One region of the Streptomyces sp. CA-288835 genome, then DNA from elsewhere that is predicted to be linked to it. Evidence: predicted binding sites of a transcription regulator. Region 1 holds the regulator's gene; the other holds the start of a gene.
The links. The regulator HspR, encoded in region 1, represses chaperone genes until heat shock. The targets are predictions, from matches to a motif close to TTGAGNNNNNNNNNCTCAA.

Region 1 (11,591 bases):
GAGGCGGAGTACGTCGCGCTCGCGTGGGGTGAGCTCGTCGAGTTCGGGATCGAGTCCGGCTGGTGCACGGCCACCGAGGAGGTCGAGGACGAAGCCGGCGAGGTACGGGGAGAAGTACGCGTCTCCCGCATGCACTCGGCGGATCGCTTCGGCAAGCTCGGGTCCGCTGATCGCTTTGGTCACGTAGCCGCGTGCACCGCCACGGATGACCGCGATGACGTCCTCGGCGGCGTCCGATACCGACAAGGCCAGGAACCGCACGCCCGGCTGAACGGGAACCACGGCTTCCAGGACCGCCCGCCCGCCCCCACCCGGCAAGTGCACGTCGAGCAGCACGACATCGGGGACTGTGGCGTGAATCCGCTCGATCGCCGAGTCGACATCGGACGCTTCGCCGACGATCTCGATGGTGTCGGCGAATTCACCGAGCTCGGCGCGTACTCCGGACCGCACCACAGCGTGGTCGTCGACGACAACGACGTGGATGGCGGTCATACGCGGACCGGCACCGGCATGCGGATCTCCACCTCCGTACCTTCGCCGGGTGCGGACCGAATCGAGGCCGTGCCGCCGTTTCTGCGTATCCGGTCGGTGATCGAGTCGGCGATCCCTCGCCGGTCGGAGGCCTTGCCGTCGACATCGGCGGTTGTCGGGTCGAAGCCGCGCCCGCGGTCGCGTACCAGTACCAGGATCTGCGTGCTGTCGGGGGTGCGCCCCGGTCCCGTGGGACTGTCACGGCTCTCACCGGCCTCGGCGTAGACCGAGACGCGGCGTACGCCGGCGTGCTTGGCGGCGTTGGTCAGGGCTTCACGCACCGCGCCGACAACGGCTTTTGCCGATTCGTCGAGCGCTCTGGTGCCGACGCACACGAGCTCGACGACGGTGGCGTACTGATCCTCGATATCGGCGGCCAGTGCGCGGAGCGCGGCAGCGAAGTCGGCGACCTCGGCGTCCGATGGCGCGTCCGATGGCCTGTCGGACGGGCTGTCCGACGGCCGGTACAGCCATGTCCGTAGCTCGCGCTCCGTGCGTCGGGCGATGCGCAGAACGTCGGGGTCGTCGGACTTCTTCTGGATCAGGGTCAATGCCTGGAGGACGGAGTCGTGCAGGTGCGCTGCCACATCGGCCCGCTCCTCGGCTCGTACCCGTCCGGCGCGCTCCCGGGCGACTGCCCGGGTGAGGACGAAGATCCACGGGAGGATCACACCGCCGACGATTCCCAGGACCCCGGCCATCAGGATGGCCAGCATCACCACGGGGTACCGGTCGGACTCCGACCGCAGCAGCAGGCCGACCGTCGTTCCCGTCGCCGCCAGACCGCCGGTGATCAGACCGGCCCGGCGCAGCAGCCGGAACGCCTCTGGCTCGGCCGGCAGCCGCCTGGCGACGAGAGCCACCCACGGAATCACCGCCAGCCCGATGACCGCCACGAAGAGGCCGATCATCACGGGCAGCCCGGGCGGCGCGGTGTTCCCGATCAGCCATGCCAATGCCGCCAGAAGGGCCAGGCCGACTCCTCCCAGGCCGATCAGAACTCTGGTGGGCAGTCGCATGGGTTCGATCCTAGGCTCGTCGGTTGGTGCCCAACGTGGGTCAGTTTCCGTCGGCCGTGCCGGCGGGCTTGTCCCTGGTGCAGGTGATGTCCTTCGCGGGCAGGTCGCCGTCGAGGAGGTAGCGGTCGACGGCGGCGTCCACGCAGGGGAGGCCTTGGAACCAGAGGTATACGCCGTGTTCGCCGTCGTCTTTCTGGGTGACCATCCGGGAGCCGGTCAGAGCGCGGTGCATGGCCAACTGGCCGGAGTAGGGCGTGGTCGTGTCCTGGGTCGAGCCGACGATCAAGGCCTGTGCGTTGTTGTGGACCTTGGTGGGTGGCTCTACGGGGCTTGTCGGCCAGAACGTGCACGGGCTGACGTTGCGTTTGGGCGGTCCGTAGAACGGCTCGTCGGCGAGGTGTGCCTGGATGTCGCGGTAGTAGGTCTCAGGGTCACGCGAGACCGCCCGGTCCGCGCACCACGAGGCCACCATGGCGCTCTCCCCCTCGGCCACCTTGTGGGAGAGGGTCTCGGCCAGGAACTGGTCGTCCTGCGGCGTGGGCTTGGCCTCCTTCCCGCGGGCGGCGTCGAGGAACAGCTTCAGGGTGGGCGTCATCTGGGTGTAGGACGTCGGGTCGTCGAAGTCCGCGCCTATGGGGAAGCTGCGGAGGTTGTTGGCGTTGATGCGGTGGCGGCCGATGCGCAGTGTGCGGTCCTGGTCGGCCACCTTCCGGTAGTGGTCGAAGGTGGCCAGGACCTGACCGGTGGTGGTGCCCAGGTGGTAGCGGTCATCGTGACGGGCCGCCCAGGCCGCCCACTTACGCAGCGCCGCGTGCTGGACCGTACCGGCCTCCTTGTTGAAGGCGGGCCAGGTGCGGGGGTCGGGGGAGCTGTCCAGCACGGTCCGGTCCAGGCGGCCGGGGAACATCTGGCTGTAGACCGAGCCCAGATAGGCGCCGAAGGACCAGCCCAGATAGGAGATCTTCTTCTCGCCCAGTGCGGCCCGGATCACGTCCATGTCGCGGGCGATGTTGCGAGTGGACAGGTGGGGCAGCACCTTCTGGTGCTTGGCGCAGCGCGCGGCCAGGTCCTTGTTGAGCGCGACACTGCGCTTGAAGCTGCGCCGGTCCGGGCCGACCCACGCGGCGTCGTTCTTGGTCCGGGACGGCCAGCCGCACTCCAGCACGCTGCCGCGGCTGGATGCCATGAACCGCGGGTCCATCGCCACCAGGTCGTAGCGGGAAGCGACCTTCGGCGAGCCCTTGGGGATGATCGGCTCCACGCCTCCGGCCACCCAGTTGATCCCGCTCTTGGACTCGCCCGGTCCACCGGTGTTGAGCATCAGGGTGCCGAGCCTGCGGCCCTGGTCGGTGGCCTCGCGCCGTGCGATGGACACCTTGACCGTACGTCCGTCCGGCTTGCGGTAGTCCAACGGCACTGTGATTTCAGCGCACTTCGCCTTAACGGCCTCCAACTGCTTGCCGATCTCGTCCTCGGCGCCGGACGTGCAGCGATGCCAGTCGATCTTCTGCTGCCCGAACCTGGCCACGGCCGGCCGGTCGTCGGCCGCGCCATCCGCTGATGCACCAGCCCCTGCCGTCCCGACCGCCCATGGCCCCGAATTCAAGGCGAACACCCCACCGGTCGCCGCTACGGTCATCACGATCCCGGCCACAACCATCCTTGGCCCGCGCATCACAGCTCCCCGCACTGGTCCACGGAACCGGCGACGAGGTGATGCCCCTGGCACCTGCAAAAAGGTCTTCAGTCATGCCCACCAACCTCGGCCATCTGGCAGGTCGGGACATCCGTAAGCACCCCGCGAAAATCCCGTAGACCACGGGGTGGTGCTGTGACCGCGCAGGTTCGCCGGGGTCGCGCTCAGGCTGCGATGGCGAGGGGGCGTCTCAAGGGCGAGGGCTGAAGCTCCGCTCCACAGCCCTTACTTCTTCAGGCCGATCTCCTCGCAAGCCGCCTCGTACTTCGCAGTGCAGATGTCCGAGACCGTGTAGATGCCGTCGTCGATGACCGTGTCCTGGATGTTGTCCTTCGTCAGGGGGGAGACGAGGACTAGGTGGGCCGGGATGTCCTTGGTCGTCGGGCTGTCTACCTTGTCGCGGGTCAGGGCGTCGAACTCGATGTCCCAGCCGTGGGCTCGGGCGACGGCCAGTTCGGCGGCGGTTTCGGCCTCTTCGGGGTAGGGCTTGTAGACGCTCATGTACTGCTCGCCGGAGACGATGCGCTGGACCGCCTCGAGTTCCGCGTCCTGGCCGGTGATCGGCGGGAGGTCGGTGACGCCGGCCGCCTTCAGGGCGGAGACGATGCCGCCGGCCATGCCGTCGTTGGCGGAGTACACGCCGTCGATGTTCTCGGCGCCGATGGAGGAGATCGCAGCCATCATGTTGGCCCGCGCGTTCGACGGCTTCCAGTCCTTGGTGTCGTACTGCTTGGCGATGGTCACCTTGTCGTTGAGTTCGGCGAGGGCGGCCTTCTTGAACTGGGCCGCGTTCGGGTCGGTGAGCGCGCCGTTCATCATGACGATCTTCTCGGCCTTGCCGCCGTCCAGGGCCTCGGCGAGCGCCCGGCCCTGCACCTCTCCGACCTGCTGGCTGTCGAAGGAGATGTACGCGTCGATGGGACCCTGCGCCAGCCGGTCGTACGCGATGACGGGGATGTCCGCGTCCTTCGCCTTCTGTACGCCGTCCGCGATGTCCTTGGCGTCCACCGCGTCCAGGAGCACCACGTCGACCTTGTCGTCGATCATCTGCTGGAGCTGCAGCTTCTGCTCGCCCGCGTCCCCGTCGGCATTGGCGTACTCGACCCTGCCCTGGCCCTTGGTCAGCTCGTCGACCGTCTTCTTGATGATGGGGTGGTCGAACTGGTCGTAGCGCTGGTTCGCCTTCTCCGGCAGCAGCAGGCCCACCGTGATGTCGTCGCCCTTGGTCGGCTCGGCCGACGCGCCCTCCGTATCGCTGTCGAGCACTCCACACGAGGCGAGCGAGAGAGTCAGGGTGGACACGGCCAGAGTTATGGCGATACGACGCATACGGCTGTTCACTTAATGGTGCCTTCCGAACGAGAGCGCAGATTTGCGACCCAGGTGACAAAAAGCCAACGCCCACGTGTCTAAAGCGTCAAGGAATTCTGGTTAACGAGATCGCATCAGCACGCTGCGTGGTCGTTGTGAAGACACAGAGGTGAGTATCTGGAGGGTCGGCGTGCAGAGATGAAGCGTACGTGGTGGCCTGTCTATCGGCAGTTCACCCATCCCCCGCCACCGCGTTCACCATCTGCAAGCCCGGGAGTCCCGATGCGCAAGATCACACTGGCCATGGCCGTGACCCTCGACGGCTTCTTCGAGGGCCCGAATCGCGAGATCGACTGGCATCTGGTCGACGAGGAAGTGCACCGCCACCACAACGAGCGCATCAAGCCGATGGGCGGCTTCCTGTTCGGGCGGGTGGTGTACGAGCTGATGTCCGGTTACTGGACGACTGCCGGCCAGGACCCCTCGCCTCCGGAGACCGAACGGGCGTTCGCGGCCATCTACCGGGACATGCCGAAGATCGTGTACTCCCGCACGCTTCCCCCGGGTCCCGCCGAAGGGAACACGACCGTCGTGCCGGAGGTCGTACCCGAGGAGGTCAGGGCCCTCAAGGAGCAGCCCGGCGGTGACCTCGGGGTCGGCGGCGCGGAGCTCGCCGCGGAGTTCCGGCGACACGACCTGATCGACGAGTACTGGCTCTACGTCAACCCGGTCATCCTGGGCCGCGGACGCCCCCTGTTCCCGGAATCGGACGCCACCACCCACCTCCGCCTCGCCGACACCCACACCTTCGGCAACGGGGTGGTGCTGCTGCGCTACGAGCGGCCCTGACCGTCGTCCGAGGGACCTTCCGAAGGGCGTTCCGGGAAGCGGAGGAGTCGGGCCGGCGGGGGCGGGAAGTGCTCGCTGTCGGGGTGCTGGCGCCGGACGTCGTCGTCGGTACGGGAGTTGGGGCCGGGCTCGGGACGAGCTTCGGTGTGGGCGCCGGTGTTGACCTCGGGACGGGCGTCGGTGTGAGCGCCGGTGTTGGCCTCGGAGCCCGATGGTGCGGTCGCGCGGGCGTGTTCGTGCCAGCCGGCGCGGAACCAGTTCAGCTGTTGCCGTTGGAGTTCGTCCTCGGTGAGTACGCGGACGCCCTCCGGGCCGGCCGCCCGGAGCTTCTCGCCGAGTCCGATGAGCAGTTCGCCCACCAGCCTGGAGACGCGTTCCGCCTCGTCACCGCGGCCGTCGCCGCCCGGATTCCTCATGCCGTACTCCTCGGCTCCCTCGCGCCACTCCCTCGGCCCTCCCGTCAGGCGCCCTCCGGCAGGAACTGCCTCGCCACCTTGGCGAACAACTCCCGCAGTTCGGGCGGAACACCCATCCTGCGAGCCGCCTCCTCGGGACTCAGCTCCGCATGAGCGACCCCCGGCGCCGGGTGCTCGCCGCCCGCGACGACCGGCAGGTCGTCCTCCGACAGCCGACCGGAGCGGATGAGCATCTCGCGCAGCGGCACGCCCAGTACGGCCGCGATACGCCGCATCGTCTCCAGGTCCGGCATGGACTGACGCTGCAACAGCCGGCTCACGGCGGCCCGATGCACCCCGGCATCGTCCGCGAGCTTCGAACGACCGCCCCCACGCGGGCTGTCGATGTCGTAACCACGGCCGCGCAGCAGATCCTCGATCCAGCCGGCGAACTCCTCGAGCCCCTCGGCCCGGTATCTGCGATCTGTACGGGCATCGGCCCGTGAGCTGGAACGCATATGTCCGCTCTCCCCTCGTCGCGCGGACAACGTACCGAGCGCCCTCGCACCAAGGTGTGTGCGCGCTCGCGCGTAACTGTGGAGATTCGGCAACCGCCCTGATCCATGCGGCAGTTGATGTACGGCCTGGAGCGTCACCATCGCGCCCACCTCCACGGAGGGTAGTCACTTGCGTACGCGCTCGCACCATGCGAGTCTATTCGCTCGCTCTTCGTCATCGAACATATGTTCCCACACTCGGAGCGACGAAGACCGGAGAAGAGCGCAGAAGAACGCAGGAACGCAGAAGAGCGGCGAAGGCCGAGGAGACGAGGAGAGAGGAGCGACCACGATGACCGAAGCCAAGCGCAGAGCGTTTCGTACGGACAGGCTGCTGCGCGAGGACGCCGGGACGGAGGCCGACCATGACGACGACTGAGGCCGACGAGGTCGCGCTGGAGCTGGAACGCCTGCGCCGCTCGGTCGACGTCGGCTTCGCCACCACCCGTGGCGACCTGGCCCTCCTCCTCCAGCGCGCCGACCAGACGGACAAGACCCTCGACGAACACGAGACCCGCCTCGAAGCCCTGGAACGCGCCCGCTGGCCCCTGCCGTCCCTGGCAGCCCTCACGTCCTGCATCGCCCTGGCGGTGACGCTGTGGCAGGCGGCGGGGCGGTAGGCCCGCGATGCGGGAGTGGGTTCGAGACCGCTTACGGAAGCCGGCTCACCTCGATCCACTCCCGCAGCAGCCCCTCCCGCTCCGCCGCCCGAGGCGACCCGTCCTCCTGTGCACGCCCCCACTGGGCCATGGCGGCCAACGTCGCCCGCAGGGTGGCCTCGCCCGCCGCCAGGTGCGACAGGAGCGTCAGCGAGAGGTCGTACTCCTCCTGGGAGTACCAGGCCACCGCCGCGTACGCCGTCAACTCGGCGTCCTTGTCGACCGTTTCGATCGATACGGTCATCGTGGGCGCCTCGTCCGGCCAGGACGCCGCCGCAAGCGCCATCTCCAGCAGAGCGCCCGCCTGGCGCCTGAGGGACTTCACCGGTACATCGTTGACCGTCAGTGCGCGGACGTCGTCCCACGGCCACAGTCCCGATTGCCGGTCACCGAGGGCCACGACCCCCTCCGGCGTCAGCCGCACCCCCGGGGCGAGCCCGGACGGCTTCGCCCCCACATACACATCGCCCTCGGCGATCCAGAACAGCCCCACCATGGCCATGGGAAAGCTCCATTCCCCCAGTGAATCCAGTAGTCGGACAGATGATCGCAGCATGCGAACGGGAACGGGCCCGGAGGTTCAACCTCCGGGCCCGTCAACGCTGTTGCGCTGTCCCTAGTCCGACTGCTGGCGCTTCGGCCGCCAGACCACCAGCGCGCTCGTCTGCTGGACGTCCTGGTACGGGACCAGGTCGCGGCGGTACGAGGCGTGGACCGCGGCCTCGCGCTGCTGCATCGCGGCGGCGGCGCCGTCCAGGGCCGCCTCCAGCTCCGCTACGCGGGACTGCAGCGCGGCGACCTGGTTCTCCAGTTCGATGATGCGCTTGATGCCGGCCAGGTTGATGCCCTCGTCCTGCGACAACTGCTGGACCGTGCGCAGCAGTTCGATGTCGCGGGCCGAGTAGCGCCGGCCCCGCCCGGCCGTGCGGTCGGGGGAGACCAGGCCGAGGCGGTCGTACTGGCGCAGGGTCTGGGGGTGCAGACCGGAGAGCTGGGCCGCCACCGAGATGACGTACACCGGGGTTTCCTCGGTCAGCTCGTACGGGTTGCGTCGACGGCCATCCATGGTCTCCTCATGCTCCCTTCGCCGCCTGGAACAGCTCGGCCCGCGGATCCTCGCCCGCGGTCGCCTCGCGGTACGCCTCGAGCGCGTCACGCGCCTTGCCCGACACGTCCTTGGGGACCGCGACCTCGACGGTGACCAGCAGGTCGCCGCGGGTGCCGTCCTTGCGGACCGCGCCCTTGCCGCGGGCGCGCATCGTCCGCCCGTTGGGCGTGCCCGGCGGCAGTTTCAGGGTGACCGGCGGACCGCCCAGAGTCGGCACCCGGACCTCCCCGCCCAGCGCCGCCTCGGCGAACGTCACCGGCACCGTCACCGTGAGGTTGTCGCCCCTGCGGCCGAAGACCGGGTGGGCGCCCACATGCACGATGACGTACAAGTCGCCCGCAGGACCGCCCCGTTCACCCGGTGCGCCCTTGCCGCGCAGCCGGATCCGCTGGCCGTCGCTGACGCCCGCGGGGATCCGTACCTGCATCGTGCGCGAGGACTTGGCGCGGCCGCTGCCCTTGCAGATCTCGCAGGGGGTCTCCGCGAGCAGACCGCGGCCCTTGCAGTCGGGGCACGGGTCGGTGAGCGAGAAACCGCCGCCCGAACCGCGCGCCACCTGCCCCGTGCCGACGCACGTCGAGCACACGCGCGGTGTGCCGTTCGCGTCGCCGGTGCCGGAACAGGCCTTGCAGGGTGACTGGGAGGACATCCGCAGCGGAACGGTCGCGCCGTCCACCGCCTCCGTGAAGCTCAGCGTGACCTCGGACTCGATGTCCTGGCCGCGCCTGGGCTGCGTACGCGTGCCGGTGCCCGTGGCGCCGCCCCGGTTGAACAGGCCCCCGAAGACGTCACCGAGGCCGCCACCGAATCCGCCGCCGGCGCCGCCCGCCCCGCCCTGGCCGGGTGCGCCTCCGAAGAGGTCGCCCAGGTCGAAGTTGAACGTGCCGCCGGCGCCCGCGCCGGGGCCCGGCCTGAAGCCGCCGTTGCCGAAGAGGGTGCGCGCCTCGTCGTACTCTTTGCGCTTCTTGGGGTCCCCGAGGATGTCGTTCGCCTCGGAGATCTCCTTGAAGCGCTCCTCGGCCTTGTCGTTCCCCTTGTTGGCGTCCGGGTGGTACTCGCGAGCGAGCTTCCGGTACGCCTTCTTGATCTCGGCCTCGGTGGCGTCCTTGGGGACGCCGAGGACCTTGTAGTAGTCCTTCTCGATGAAGTCCTTGGTGCTCATCCTCGACGTCCCTCCTTCCTTCTCACGCGCCGTACGGTCCGTACGTTCATTCGTACGCCCCCTACGTCGCGGACGTCAGCCCTCCTCCGGGCCACCGTTCTCCTTGTCCTCGGCCGGCGACTGCGAGGATTCCGCCTCGTCGGCCTTGACGGTCTGCGCGCCCGGCTGCGGCTCGGCGACCGCCACCCGCGCGGGGCGGATGGTGCGCTCGCCGAAGCGATACCCCGGCTGCAGAATCGCCACGCACGTCGTCTCCGTGACGTCCGGGGCGTAACTGTGCATCAGGGCCTCGTGGATCGTCGGGTCGAAGGGCTCGCCCTCCTTGCCGAACTGCTGGAGGCCCAGCTTCGCCGCGACGGTCTCCAGCGACTCGGCCACCGACTTGAAGCCGCCGACCAGTTCGCCGTGATCCCGCGCGCGCCCGATGTCGTCGAGTACGGGCAGGAGCTCGGTCAGGAGGTTCGCGATGGCGATCTCCTTGACCTGGATCCGGTCCCGCTCGACCCGGCGGCGGTAGTTCTGGTACTCCGCCTGGAGCCGCTGGAGGTCCGCCGTGCGCTCACCGAGCGCCGTACGCACCTGGTCCAGCTGCGCCGTCAGAGCCGCCGTCTGCTGTGCTGCCTGCTGGGCTGCTGCCGCGTCCCCGGCCGGGGCCGCCCCCTCCTGAGGGGCGGCCTTCGGCTCCGCGTCATCAGAGGTGGCGCCGGAAGGGACGTCGGGCTGCTGCTGAGGCTGCGCCTGCTGCGGCTGCTGCTCGTCGAAGCCCGGGGTCTCCTCCGTCACGCGGCACCGTCCTTCCGGTCCTCGTCGACGATCTCGGCGTCGACGACATCGTCGTCGGCCTTGGCCTGCGCGCCACCCTCGGCGGCACCCTCAGGACCGCCCGGACCGCCCGCGGCCTGCGCGCCCTGAGCGTCGGCGTACATGGCCTGGCCCACCTTCTGCGAGACCGCGGCGACCTTCTCGGTGGCCGTGCGGATCTCGGCGGTGTCCTCGCCCTTGAGCGCGGTCTTCAGCTCCTCGACGGCGGTCTCGACCTCGGTCTTGACCTCGCCGGGGACCTTGTCCTCGTTGTCCTTGAGGAACTTCTCCGTCTGGTAGACGAGCTGCTCGCCCTGGTTGCGGGACTCGGCGGCCTCGCGGCGCTTGTGGTCCTCGTCCGCGTACTGCTCGGCCTCCTGGCGCATCCGGTCGACCTCGTCCTTCGGCAGCGAGGAGCCGCCGGTGACGGTCATCTTCTGCTCCTTGCCCGTGCCAAGGTCCTTGGCCGTGACGTGCATGATGCCGTTGGCGTCGATGTCGAAGGAGACCTCGATCTGCGGGACACCGCGCGGGGCCGGCGGCAGACCGGTCAGCTCGAACATCCCGAGCTTCTTGTTGTACGCCGCGATCTCGCGCTCGCCCTGGTAGACCTGGATCTGGACGGACGGCTGGTTGTCCTCGGCGGTGGTGAAGATCTCCGAGCGCTTGGTCGGGATCGTCGTGTTCCGCTCGATGAGCTTCGTCATGATGCCGCCCTTGGTCTCGATACCGAGGGACAGCGGGGTCACGTCGAGGAGCAGTACGTCCTTGACCTCGCCCTTGAGGACACCGGCCTGGAGCGCGGCGCCGATGGCGACGACCTCGTCCGGGTTCACACCCTTGTTGGCGTCCTGGCCGGCGGTCAGCTCCTTGACGAGCTCGGCGACGGCGGGCATACGGGTGGAGCCACCGACGAGAACGACGTGGTCGATCTCGCTGAGCTGAATACCGGCGTCCTTGATGACGTTGTGGAACGGCGTCTTGCAGCGCTCCAGAAGGTCGGCCGTCAGCTGCTGGAACTGGGCGCGCGTGAGCTTCTCGTCCAGGTGCAGCGGGCCCTCGGCGGACGCGGTGATGTAGGGCAGGTTGATCGAGGTCTCCGTGGAGGACGACAGCTCGATCTTGGCCTTCTCCGCGGCCTCACGCAGGCGCTGGAGGGCCATCTTGTCCTTGCCCAGGTCCACGCCGTGACCGCTGGCGAACTGCTTCACCAGGTAGTCGACGACGCGCTGGTCCCAGTCGTCACCACCGAGGTGGTTGTCGCCGTTCGTGGCCTTCACCTCGACGACGCCGTCGCCGATCTCGAGCAGCGAGACGTCGAAGGTGCCGCCACCGAGGTCGAAGACGAGGATCGTCTGGTCGTCCTTGTCGAGGCCGTACGCCAGAGCGGCTGCCGTCGGCTCGTTCACGATCCGCAGGACGTTCAGGCCCGCGATCTCGCCGGCCTCCTTGGTGGCCTGGCGCTCCGAGTCGTTGAAGTACGCCGGGACGGTGATGACC
Region 2 (11,591 bases), 1.5 Mb from region 1:
GCCGCGACAAGCCGGTCGCGCAGCGGGCCGGGGAAGGCGAACTCGGCTTTGGGCAACGATGCGAGGCCTTCGGGCGAGGCCGAGTCGGTCGTCATGTGGTGACGGTAGTCCGTAGCCTGCGGTCATGGCCGAACAAGCCGAACAAGCGGAGCGCCCGCTGCTCTTTCTGGACGTCGATGGAACGCTCCTGCCCTATGGGGGAGCGCGTCTTCCCTCGGTTCTCGAGGACTGGGACGCCTGGCAGGACGTGTCGAATCCGCAGCTGGCGAAGATCGATCTCGCGCATGGTCCGCGTTTGCTGGCGCTGTCCTGCACCTTGGTGTGGGCCACGGCCTGGATGGACGATGCCAACGAGGTGATAGCTCCGCTGCTCGGCCTGCCCGAGCTTCCCGTGGCGGACCTGCCGGACGCTCCGGAGGAAGACGAGGCAGGCGGGCTGCACTGGAAGACCCGAGCCCTCGTCGAGACCGCGGCGGGACGCCCGTTCATCTGGGTCGACGACGAGATGACCGATCTCGATCGCACCTGGGTGTCAACGCACCATCCAGGGCAGGCACTTCTCCACCGCGTCGATTCAACGATCGGCCTCGTCGATACGGACTTCGCCGTGCTCGAGGAGTGGCTGCGCGCAGCGTGAGTGACGGCCCCGGGCGCCTCAGGCAAGCTCCCGTGGCCCGTAGACGGCGTGGTCGGCGCCCGTGGCGAGTGCCCAGTAGCGGTCGCCGTAGGACCAATGCCACCACTCGGTCGGGTAGTTGACGAGGCCCACCGCCGTCAGCGCATCAACGAGAAGCTGCCGGTTGGCTCGCGCTTCCGGGCCGATGTTGGGGGCGGCGGTGTAGCAGGCTCCTTCGCTCTCCTCTGGGCTGGCGTTCACCCGGGTTCCCATGTCGAGTTCCTGGCCGTCGGCCGTGACGAGGGTGAGGTCGACGGCGGCGCCGGCGCTGTGCGGGGCGATCTCCGGAGGGGACACGTAGCGGCTTGCGGCAGAGCGGAGTTGTTCCGGGGTCCAGTCGGGGTTGTTGCTCCGAAGCTCGTCGGCGTACCCCTCGAAGTACGAACGCTGCAAGGCGGGTGGCCGGTATCCCTCGACGAACAGCAGACGGACGCCGTCCGGCAGCAGCTCTTGTGCGTCGAGGAGCCGGGTCAGGACGCCTTCCCGCAGGTGGGCGAAGGCCCCTGAGGCATCATTTCTGCGGGCGTCGATGTCGATCGGGAAAGGCTCGTGGAGCCGGACGTCGAGGAGCGGTTCGCCGCAGTCCACCACGGGTATGGCGGCGATCTTCGGGTCTGACATCAAAACGATCTCGGGCATGGACCGATCATGGCCTAACGACTCCCGGCGTCAGCCCCAATCGTCTGCCTGGTCCGACGTCACGCGTCCCGTTCGGCTTCCCGAGCCGCACGCTCCAGCCGGGTTCGATAGTTCTCCCACCACGCTGCGTCGCCCGGCGGCAGGCTGTCGTTGCCCTTGTTCATTCCTGCGGTGCCGTCCATGAGTTCCCGGAGGATGTCGGCGTGGCCTGCGTGCCGGTGTGTGTCGGCGATCATGCGGACTACGGCGTGATGCAGTGTCACCTCGTCTCTGCCGTTGGGCCACCACGGCACCCTGCCGATCGTGTCCAGCGCCAGCGCGTCGATCGTGGCGTCCGCGTGGGCCCACGACCGCCGGTAGAGCCCCACGATGTACTCGCGTGACTCGTCGGCCGTGGCCCACATGTCCGCGTTGGTTTCCGCACCGTCGTCCATCCAGGGCAGCGGCTCGCCGGACGGTCGTCCGAAGGTGTCGCCGAGGTAGGCCAGCTCCATGGTTGCCACGTGTTTGACCAGGCCCAGGATGTTGGTGCCGGTCGGCGTCAGGGGGCGGCGGGCGTCGTACTCCGAGAGTCCTTCGAGCTTCCAGAGCAGGGCGTCGCGGGCGGACTGCAGGTAGAAGTGCAGGTCGGCCTTGGGATCCGGGTCCGGTGCGGTCATGGGGTCAGTCTGCCGTTCGGGTGATCAATGTTCACCGGCTTTGTTCACCCGTTGAGGTGTCTGTGATCGCTGACAGCGAACGGCCCTTGGCGGCGGGAACATTCCACAACCCCTGTGCATTGAGTCTGCATAACTCAACTTGACTGCCATAGGGGAGACCATGACTTCGACGTCCACACCGCTCACCCTGCCCGTGCTGCCGCTCGACGACGAGGTCGTGCTGCCCGGGATGGTGGTGCCCCTGGACCTGAACGATGCCGATGTACGAGCCGCGGTGGAGGCCGCGCAGGCCGCCGCACGGTCCAGTGGGAGTAGCAAGCCGAAGGTGCTGCTTGTTCCGCGGATCGACGGCACGTACGCGAGTACGGGTGTGCTCGGAACCGTCGAGCAGGTCGGCAGGCTGGCCGACGGCGACCCGGGCGCGCTGATCCGCGGGCGTGGGCGGGTGAAGATCGGGGCCGGGACCACCGGGCCAGGCGCCGCCCTGTGGGTCGAGGGGACGAGGCTCGACGAGAGCGTGCCCGATCCACTGCTCGGTCAAGTGACCGACCTCGTCAAGGAGTACAAGGCCCTCGCCACCAGCTGGCTGCGCAAGCGCGGTGCCTGGCAGGTGGTCGACCGGGTCCAGGCGATCGACGACGTGTCCGCCCTCGCCGACAACTCCGGGTACTCGCCCTTCCTGACCACCGCCCAGAAGGTCGACCTCCTCGAGATCGCCGACCCCGTCGCCCGGCTGAAGCTCGCCACCACGCAGCTCCGCGAGCACCTCGCCGAGCAGGACGTCGCCGAGTCCATCGCCAAGGACGTACAGGAAGGCGTCGACAAGCAGCAGCGCGAGTTCCTGCTGCGACGGCAACTCGAGGCCGTACGCAAGGAATTGCGCGAGCTGAACGGCGAGCAGGACGGCGAGGAGTCCGACGACTACCGGGCCCGCGTCGAGGCCGCCGATCTGCCCGAGAAGGTCCGCGAGGCCGCCCTTAAGGAGGTCGACAAGCTGGAGCGGTCGAGCGACCAGTCGCCCGAGGGCTCCTGGATCCGGACCTGGCTCGACACCGTGCTCGAGCTGCCCTGGAACGAGCGCACGCAGGACGAGTACGACATCCAGGGCGCCCAAGCGATCCTCGATGCCGAGCACGCCGGTCTTGAGGATGTGAAGGAGCGGATCACCGAGTACCTGGCCGTGCGCAAGCGGCGCCTGGAGCGTGGACTGGGAGTCGTGGGCGGGCGGCGCGGCGGTGCCGTGCTCGCGCTCGTCGGGCCGCCCGGTGTCGGCAAGACCAGCCTCGGCGAGTCCGTCGCGCACGCGATGGGGCGCAAGTTCGTACGGGTCGCCCTCGGCGGCGTACGCGACGAGGCCGAGATCCGCGGTCACCGGCGTACGTACGTGGGCGCGCTGCCCGGTCGTATCGTCCGCGCCATCAAGGAAGCCGGGTCCATGAACCCGGTCGTGCTGCTGGACGAGATCGACAAGGTCGGCTCCGACTTCCGGGGCGACCCCGCCGCCGCCCTGCTGGAAGTCCTCGACCCCGCCCAGAACCACACCTTCCGCGACCACTACCTGGAGGTCGAACTCGACCTGAGCGACGTGGTGTTCCTCGCCACGGCCAACGTCCTGGAAGCCATTCCGGAGGCGCTGCTCGACCGGATGGAGCTCGTACGGCTCGACGGTTACACCGAGGATGAGAAGGTCGTCATCGCCCGCGACCACCTGCTGCCGCGGCAGTTGGAGCGGGCCGGGCTGGAAGAGGCCGAAGTCACTCTCGACGAGAGCGCGTTGCGCAAGCTCGCCGGTGAGTACACGCGCGAAGCGGGTGTACGGAACCTGGAGCGGGCCATCGCACGGCTGCTCCGCAAGGTCGCCGCTCAGCATGAACTCGGCGAGCGGAAGCTGCCGTTCACGGTCGGCGAGGGCGATCTGCGCGGGCTGATCGGCCGGCCGCACCATGTGCCCGAGTCCGCTCAGGACCCGGCCGAGCGCCGTACGGCCGTTCCCGGTGTCGCCACCGGGCTCGCGGTCACCGGCGCGGGTGGCGATGTGCTGTACGTGGAGGCGTCGTTGGCCGATCCGGAGACGGGTGCCTCCGGTCTGACCCTCACCGGTCAGCTCGGCGACGTGATGAAGGAGTCCGCGCAGATCGCGCTCTCCTTCCTCCGCTCGCACGGCGCCGAACTCGAGCTGCCCGTGGGCGACTTGAAGGACCGGGGCGTGCACATCCACTTCCCTGCGGGCGCGGTTCCTAAGGACGGGCCGAGCGCGGGCGTGACGATGACGACGGCGCTTGCCTCGCTGCTGAGCGGGCGGCTCGTCCGTACGGATGTGGCGATGACCGGTGAAGTCTCGCTGACCGGGCGGGTGCTGCCCATCGGCGGCGTCAAGCAGAAGCTGCTGGCCGCGCATCGGGCCGGTGTCAACACCGTCATCATTCCCAAGCGGAACGAGGCCGATCTGGACGATGTGCCCGCCGAGGTTCTGTCGAAGCTCGACGTGCACGCCGTCACGGATGTTCGGCAGGTGCTGGAGCTGGCGTTGTCGCCTGCGGCTCGCGGGGCGGGTTCGGAGGTTCCGGTCGCGGCGTGACGGACGTCACCGGGAGGTGAGAAGGCCCGGGTTCCCTTGCGGGGCCCGGGTCTTCGCTACGTCCGGGAAATACCCCCGGAGCTGCGGGAATGGCTAAGCTTCGGCGAAACTTTCAGGATCGTGCAGCTTAGTCAGGGGCCGATGTGGGTGAGGGTGGTAACGGTGAGGGGCAGGCGTTGCGGGCGGGGCAGGGTGTGGATCAGGAATTCCTGGCCCTGGAGCGGGAGTTGACCGTTCTGCTGCGGCGTGCGCGGGCCTCGTCCGGGGAGATGGCCCGGGAGGTTCACCCCGACCTGGAGTCCGCCGCGTACGGGCTGCTCGCACGCCTGGACGAGCGGGGCGGTCAGCGTGCCACCGAGCTTGCCGCCTTCATCGGTGTCGGCAAGGCCACCATGTCTCGGCAGCTGAGGGCCCTCGAAGAGCTGGGCCTCATCACCCGCGAGCCCGACCCCGCCGACGGCCGCGCCTGGCTCGTCCACCTCACGGAGGAGGGCCGGGCCCGGTTCCGTACGGTCCGTGATGCGCGGCGGGCGCGTTACGTGCGGCAGCTCGCGAACTGGGACCGTAAGGAAGTCGCTGAACTGGCCCGGCTTCTTCACCAGTTGAACCGGAGGAGCGAGGGCTGAACTGCGGGGAGGGCAGGGGCGTACAGGTGGATCACAGCTCGACGTACACCACCGTCGCGTCATCATGCACCTTGCTCCGCCCCAGGAACTCCCGCTCCGTATCCCCCCGTTCGAGTGCCCGCACCCGGTCCACCAGCGACTGAGCCCCCTCCTTCCGCACCAGCGTGACGAGGTCCGCCCAGTCGCCCTGCCGGAACTTGTCCACCCAGCGCGTGGCGCCGTCCGTCAGGGCGGTGAGCGTGCGGACTTCGGCGCGGGGGAGCGTGCCGGTCACCGCGCGGGTCGCCACCGACGGGTCCGCGGCGGCGGTGAAGAAGCCGCCCTCCTTGTTGCGGATCGTCGCATCGGTGATCGCGTGTGTGGCCAGGGAGGCGCGGGGGACGCGGGCGAGGCGGTCGTCGAGGAGGGGCGTGACCGTGCCGGAGGGGGACTCGGCGAGGAGCGCGGAGTCGGAGAGGACCAGGTACTCGATCTCATGCGCGGACCAGCGGGCGAGGACGACAGTTGCCTGAGGGGTTCGTGGGTGAGAAAGGTCACAAGTGGCGCGATGGGCGTCTGCGGTGCGTGAGATGGCCTGCGCCAGCACCTCGGCGAGGGTGAGATCTCGCCGTGAAGCGGACAGTTCACCCAGCGCCCCGCCGAGCCGTGCCGTGAACCACGGGACCGAGTGCCGGCAGCCCACCTCGGTCGCCGGCGGAGTCACTCCGTCAAGCACGACAAGTGAACCGCCCTGACCGGAGGCGGGGAGCCCGGCCGCCGCGTAGTCCTCGTTCGGGCGGGCAGGATCACCGGGGACCGAGATCAGTTCCGTGCGCATCCGGCCAGTCTGCACGAGCCCTTCACAAGCTTCGTCAAAGGCTGGCAATCGTCGCCGAATTGGCGCGGAGGAGCAGGTCACCCGCCGGAAATGAGGCGGAATAAAGGGCTCCGCCGGAGCGCGGCGGCGCATCTTGCCACCGGCTGCCGCGGGAGTCCACCCGGCCCGCCACGCAAGGTCGCTGCACAGGCCAGAAGAACTTGCCCACCCCTGCCTCACCGATGTTCACTCCTTTGGGTGGCGGGTCAGGCGTTGCGCGGCCACTGCCCACCGGCACTGGGAGGGTCGGAAGCCGTAACGGTGACGACACGTTCGCTGACGGACCGTCACCAGGGCCCACGGGTAAACGAGTCAAGAATGCGAGCATCGGTGCAGAAGATGCGGCCTCGGCGCAAAGGCAGTCAGTCGGCCTCGGGAGAGGCCCCCGGGCGCACGCCGGGCTCCCCGGGCTCCCCGGAACCGGCCTCGTCGGCGGCGCCGGAGCACACGCGGAACTCCCCGGCAGGGACGCCGGGTTCCCCCGACCCCGCAGGAACCGCCAGAGTCACCGGAATCGCCGGACAGGGCCGCCCTGCCCACGTACGCACCCGCCTGATCGTCGCCGTCGCTGTGGTGGCCGCCGCGATCGCCGCAGCCGGTGCCCCCTCCATCGTCACCGCCTCCAGCGACCTGAACGACTCCCAGAACCTCGTCACCCTCGCCGACCGCACCAAGGACGCGCTGACCCTCGCCCACGCGCTGGCCGACGAACGCGACGAGGTCACCTCCTACATCGCGGCCGGCCGCCCCGACGGCGAAGGCCCCTCCGAGCGGCACAGCGCCCGCGTCGACCGGCAGGTCGACGAGCTGAGCACCGAGGAGGCGCCCGCCGAGCTGCGCAAGGACCTCGACGAGATCTCCTCCGTTCGCAGAGCAGCGCTCACCGGCAAGAGCACCGCTCTCGAAGCGCATCAGGCGTACTCCGCCGCCATCGCCGAACTCCACGGCCTCGCCGAGACCCTGGCCGAGCGGCTGCCACCCCGCGCGGGCTCCGGCGCGCACGCGCTCGCCGACCTCGACACCGCCGTCCAGCAGGCCGCCGCCACCCGCGGACTGCTCCTCGCCGCGCTGAACGTGCCCACCAGGACCGAGACCGTCACCGACCCGGCCACCGGCGAGACCAGCAGGAAGTTCACGTCGTCCACGGCCGACACCCGGACGCGCAACGCCCTCACCGCCGCCGCCCAGCAGGCGAACGTCCGCGAGCAGGCCGCGCTCGCCGACTTCCACGACGGCGCGCCGAGCACCGACAGCGCCTCGTACTACTCCACGGTGACCGGCCCCGACGTCACCTCCGCCGAGAGGTACCTCGCCACCCTCGTCGACCGGGCGACCCTCTCAGAGTCCGAACTCGGCACCAACACCGAGAAACTGGACGCCGCGCTCTCCGCCCGCGTCGAGCAGATGCGGGGCATCGAGGCCTCCCTGAACAGCCAACGGGCCAAGGATCTCGCCCAGTTGCGCGACGACGACGTCACCGCGCTGGAGATCCGTATCGCGCTCCTCGGCTTCCTGATGCTGGTCGCCGTCGGCGTCTCCACGGCCATGGCCCGTACGCTGACCCGCCCGCTCGCCGTCCTCCGTCTCGGCTCGGCCCGGCTCGCCGCCGACCCGGCCGCCGAGGAGCCGGTGAAGTTCACCGGCCGCAACGACGAGTTCGCCCAGGTCGTACGCTCCGTAAACGCCCTGCACGCGCACGCCGTCGCCCTCCACGAGCGGCTGAAGACCCTGGAGAGCGACCGCAAGCACCTCATCGGCGGGCGGCAGGTCATGGCCGACGAACGCGACAAACTGCGCCGCGAACTCGCCGAGGCCGGCGCCCACTTGGCGCAGGTACGGCAGAGCATCCACGGCACCTTCGTCAACCTCTCGCTGCGCACCCTCGGCCTCGTCGAGCGGCAGCTCTCCGTCATCGAGCAGCTCGAGGAACGCGAGCAGGACCCCGACCGGCTCGCCACGCTCTTCCGCCTCGACCACCTCGCCACCGTCATGCGCCGCCACAGCGAGAACCTGCTGGTCCTCGCGGGCGCCGAACACGGCCACCAGCACCCCGAGCCGGTCCCGCTCGTCGATGTCGCCCGCGCCGCCGTCAGCGAGATCGAGCGCTACGAACGGGTACGGATCGCCGCGTTGCCGCCGCACGCGCACCTCGCCGGGTTCGCGGCGGACGACATCAGCCATCTGATGGCCGAACTCATGGAGAACGCCACGTCGTTCTCGCCGCCCGACATCCCCGTCGAGGTCTCCGGCTGGCTCCTCGAGAGCGGCGAGGTCATGCTCTCCGTACACGACGAGGGCATCGGCATGACCACCGAGCGCCTCGACCAGCTCAACACCCGCCTCTCGGACTTCGACCCTGAAGACGCCTACGACACCTACGACCCGGAGAGCGGCGAGGGCCTCGGGCTCGGCCTGTACGTGGTAGCGCGGCTCGCACACCGGCACGGCGTACGGGTACGGCTGCGCGAGCAGAAGCAGGGCGGTATCGCGGCGGTCGTGGTCCTGCCCAAGTCACTGCTGGCCGCCGCCCCAGCCATAGCGGTCCCGTCGGCGACCCACCCGACACTCGGCAGCGCTAAGTCCCTGTCGTTCCCGGGCGCCGACTCCGAGGCCAACTCCAATGTGCTGCACGGCCGTTCGGGCCAAGCGGGCCAAGCGGGCCCTGCGGGCCGGGACCCGCTGATCGCGGCGGCGGAGGAGGCGGCACGGGAGGACACCGGCGCCGGCGCCGATTCCGGCGCGGGCGCCGAGGACGTCGTACGGGACGAGGCGTCGTCCTTCGCGCCTGCTGATTCCGGCGCGGGCGGCGAGGAGGTCGTACGGGACGAAGCGGCGTCCTCTGCGCCTGCCGATTCCGGTGGGGGCGGCGAGGAGGTCGTACGGGACGATGCCGCGCTCTTCGCGTCGGCCGATTCGGACACCGGCGCCGGGGAGGTCGTACGCGACGAAGCGGCGCCCTTCGCGCCCTCCGCACCGGAGACCGAGCCCACAGCCGCGGAAGCCGCCCAGCCCGCCGAGGCCGCGGAACCCGCAGAGTCCGCCGAGGCCCCAGCGCCCACCGAGCCCCCGGAGTCTGCCGAGCCCCCCGAGCGACCCGGGCCCCCCGCCCCCTCCGCCCCCGAGACCACCATGGCGCTCATCGCCATCCCCGCGCAGGCCGGCAACCCCGACCCGTACGCCATCGGCCCCGACTCCCACGAGCGGGCCCACGACGACCGTTTCGCACACGACCGTTTCGCGGACGAGCGGGTCGCAGGTCAGCAGGTCGCGGCCGAGCCGGGCGAGGGCGAGCCCGAGCGGGTCACCGACAAGGGGCTGCCCAAGCGGACGCCCAAGGTCAACGCACCCCGGCCGGCGGCCAGGCCGCGTGCGGCGTCTGTGGATGCCGAGGCGTTGCGCCGCAGGCTGGGCGGGTTCCACCGGGGCGCGATCGAGGGGCGCCGCGACGTCGAGGCGGAACTCGCGGGGCAGGCGGCGCCCACAGGGGAGCGCGAGCGCGCATCTGAACCCGTAGGGGAACGCGCACCAGAAGTCGTGGAAGCCGAGGGGGACAACGTCCAGGGGGACACCGTCGAGGAGGCAAGCAGTTGAAGGCGCCGAGTACCTTCGGACTGAGCAATGAGGCCCGCAATCTGCACTGGCTGCTGACGAACCTCGTCGAGGAGGTGCCGGGCATCCTGTCGGTCGCGGTGGTCTCCTCCGACGGGCTGATGCTGCTTTCCTCCGACCCCGGGAGGAACGCGGAGGCCGTAGCGGTGGCGGGCACCGGCGGGCCCACCGGCCCCAGGGGTTCCTCCGCCGACCTGGCCACCGTCGTCTCCGGCATCGGCAGCCTCACCATCGGCGCCGCCCGGCTGATGGACTCCGGCGGCGTCAAGCAGACGATGGTCGCGATGGAGGAGGGCAGCCTCTTCGTGATGTCGATCAGCGACGGTTCGCTGCTCGGCGTGCACGGCGCCCCGGACTGCGACATGAGCGTCGTCGCGTACCACATGGCGCTCTTCGTGGGCCGCGCCGGGCACGTCCTGACCCCCGAACTCCGCAGCGAGCTGCGCCAGTCGATAGAGGACGCGTCGGTAGGGAGCACCCAGTGAGCAGCCAGGCGCCCAAGCTTCCGATACGTGGCGGCGACAGAAAACCGGCCCGCGTACGCCCGTACTCGCTCACCGGCGGCCGTACGCGCTTCGGCCACGTACTGCTCGTCGAGACCTTCGTCGCGAGCACCGCGGCGCTCGAAGCCCCCGAGGAACGGCGGGAGTTGACGAACGGCTCGCTCAACACCCGTGTCATGCCCGAGATGCGGGCCATCGTCGAACTCTGCCGCCGCATGCGCACGGTCGCCGAGATCGCCGCGCTGCTGAAGATGCCGCTCGGCGTGGTCCGCGTACTCATCAGCGATCTCGCGGACCAGGGAAAGCTCCGCGTCTACGGAACCGGTCACGGCACCGGACAGCCGGACCGCGCACTGCTCGAAAGGGTGCTGAATGGACTCCGCCGTCTCTGAGGCCGTCGCCGGCCCCGTAGCCGTCCCGGACGCGGACGAGAACCTCCAGGCCTGGCAGACGGACCCGACGCGCGCCCCGATCGCCACGAAGATCGTGGTGGCGGGCGGCTTCGGCGTCGGCAAGACCACGCTCGTCGGCGCCGTCTCCGAGATCACGCCCCTCGAGACCGAGGCGCTGATGACCGAGGCGAGCGAGGACACCGACGACCTCACCGCGACGCCCGAGAAGCTGACGACGACCGTGGCCATGGACTTCGGCCGCATCACGCTCGACGACGACCTGGTGCTCTACCTCTTCGGCACACCGGGCCAGCAGCGGTTCTGGTTCATGTGGGACGACCTCGTCCGCGGGGCGATCGGCGCGGTCGTCCTCGCCGACACCCGCCGCCTGAAGGACTGCTTCCCCGCGCTCGACTACTTCGAGAGCTGCGGACTGCCGTACGTCGTCGCCGTCAACCACTTCGACGGCACCGAGCGGTACGAACCCGAAGACGTGCGCGAAGCCCTCACCGTGCCCGCACACATACCTGTCATGATCATGGACGCGCGCCGCCGGATCTCGGTGATCGAGACCCTGCTGGCCCTCGTCGGCCACGCGCTCGCCGTCAGCCCCGAGTAGTCGCCAGTAGTTCCAGGCCAGTAGTTGCAGGTAGGAGACATCACCCGCATGCGGAAGATACTCGTCGTCGGAGCCGGTCAGTCCGGACTCCAGCTCGCCCTCGGACTCCAGTCGCACGGGTACGAGGTCACCCTGATGTCCAACCGGACGGCGGACGAGATCCGTGCCGGTCGCGTCATGTCCACGCAGTGCATGTTCCACACGGCCCTGCAGCACGAGCGCGATCTCCAGCTGAACTTCTGGGAGTCCCAGGCCCCGAAGATCGAAGGACTCGGCGTCTCGGTCGCCGCCCCCGGCTCGCACGACCCCGGCCCCACTCAGAGGGCGATCGACTGGGTGGGCAGGCTCGACGGCTACGCGCAGTCGGTCGACCAGCGCGTGAAGATGGCCGGCTGGATGGAGACGTTCGCGCAGCGCGGCGGCCAGCTCGTCGT

Region 2: lon (endopeptidase La) is a predicted target of HspR. The motif match lies at 2,094-2,112, and genes of this name have one in related genera.

What each region holds. Positions count from the first base shown of each region.
Region 1 is NZ_JBNJMW010000001.1:4,779,429-4,791,019, forward strand. It holds gene ACQEVY_RS21425 (response regulator) at 1-495, opposite strand, end outside; gene ACQEVY_RS21430 (ATP-binding protein) at 492-1,553, opposite strand; gene ACQEVY_RS21435 (alpha/beta hydrolase) at 1,594-3,081, opposite strand; gene ACQEVY_RS21440 (sugar ABC transporter substrate-binding protein) at 3,475-4,578, opposite strand; gene ACQEVY_RS21445 (dihydrofolate reductase family protein) at 4,843-5,409, shown strand; gene ACQEVY_RS21450 (hypothetical protein) at 5,394-5,825, opposite strand; gene ACQEVY_RS21455 (helix-turn-helix domain-containing protein) at 5,870-6,322, opposite strand; gene ACQEVY_RS21460 (hypothetical protein) at 6,727-6,981, shown strand; gene ACQEVY_RS21465 (hypothetical protein) at 7,013-7,522, opposite strand; gene ACQEVY_RS21470 (heat shock protein transcriptional repressor HspR) at 7,637-8,086, opposite strand; gene dnaJ (molecular chaperone DnaJ) at 8,094-9,290, opposite strand; gene grpE (nucleotide exchange factor GrpE) at 9,366-10,073, opposite strand; gene dnaK (molecular chaperone DnaK) at 10,070-11,591, opposite strand, start outside.
Region 2 is NZ_JBNJMW010000001.1:3,322,231-3,333,821, reverse strand. It holds gene ACQEVY_RS14830 (ASCH domain-containing protein) at 1-95, opposite strand, end outside; gene ACQEVY_RS14825 (HAD domain-containing protein) at 125-637, shown strand; gene ACQEVY_RS14820 (M15 family metallopeptidase) at 656-1,315, opposite strand; gene ACQEVY_RS14815 (DinB family protein) at 1,375-1,974, opposite strand; gene lon (endopeptidase La) at 2,135-4,552, shown strand; gene ACQEVY_RS14805 (MarR family winged helix-turn-helix transcriptional regulator) at 4,696-5,178, shown strand; gene ACQEVY_RS14800 (protein phosphatase 2C domain-containing protein) at 5,210-5,995, opposite strand; gene ACQEVY_RS14795 (sensor histidine kinase) at 6,353-9,625, shown strand; gene ACQEVY_RS14790 (roadblock/LC7 domain-containing protein) at 9,622-10,128, shown strand; gene ACQEVY_RS14785 (DUF742 domain-containing protein) at 10,125-10,538, shown strand; gene ACQEVY_RS14780 (GTP-binding protein) at 10,519-11,157, shown strand; gene ACQEVY_RS14775 (styrene monooxygenase/indole monooxygenase family protein) at 11,206-11,591, shown strand, end outside.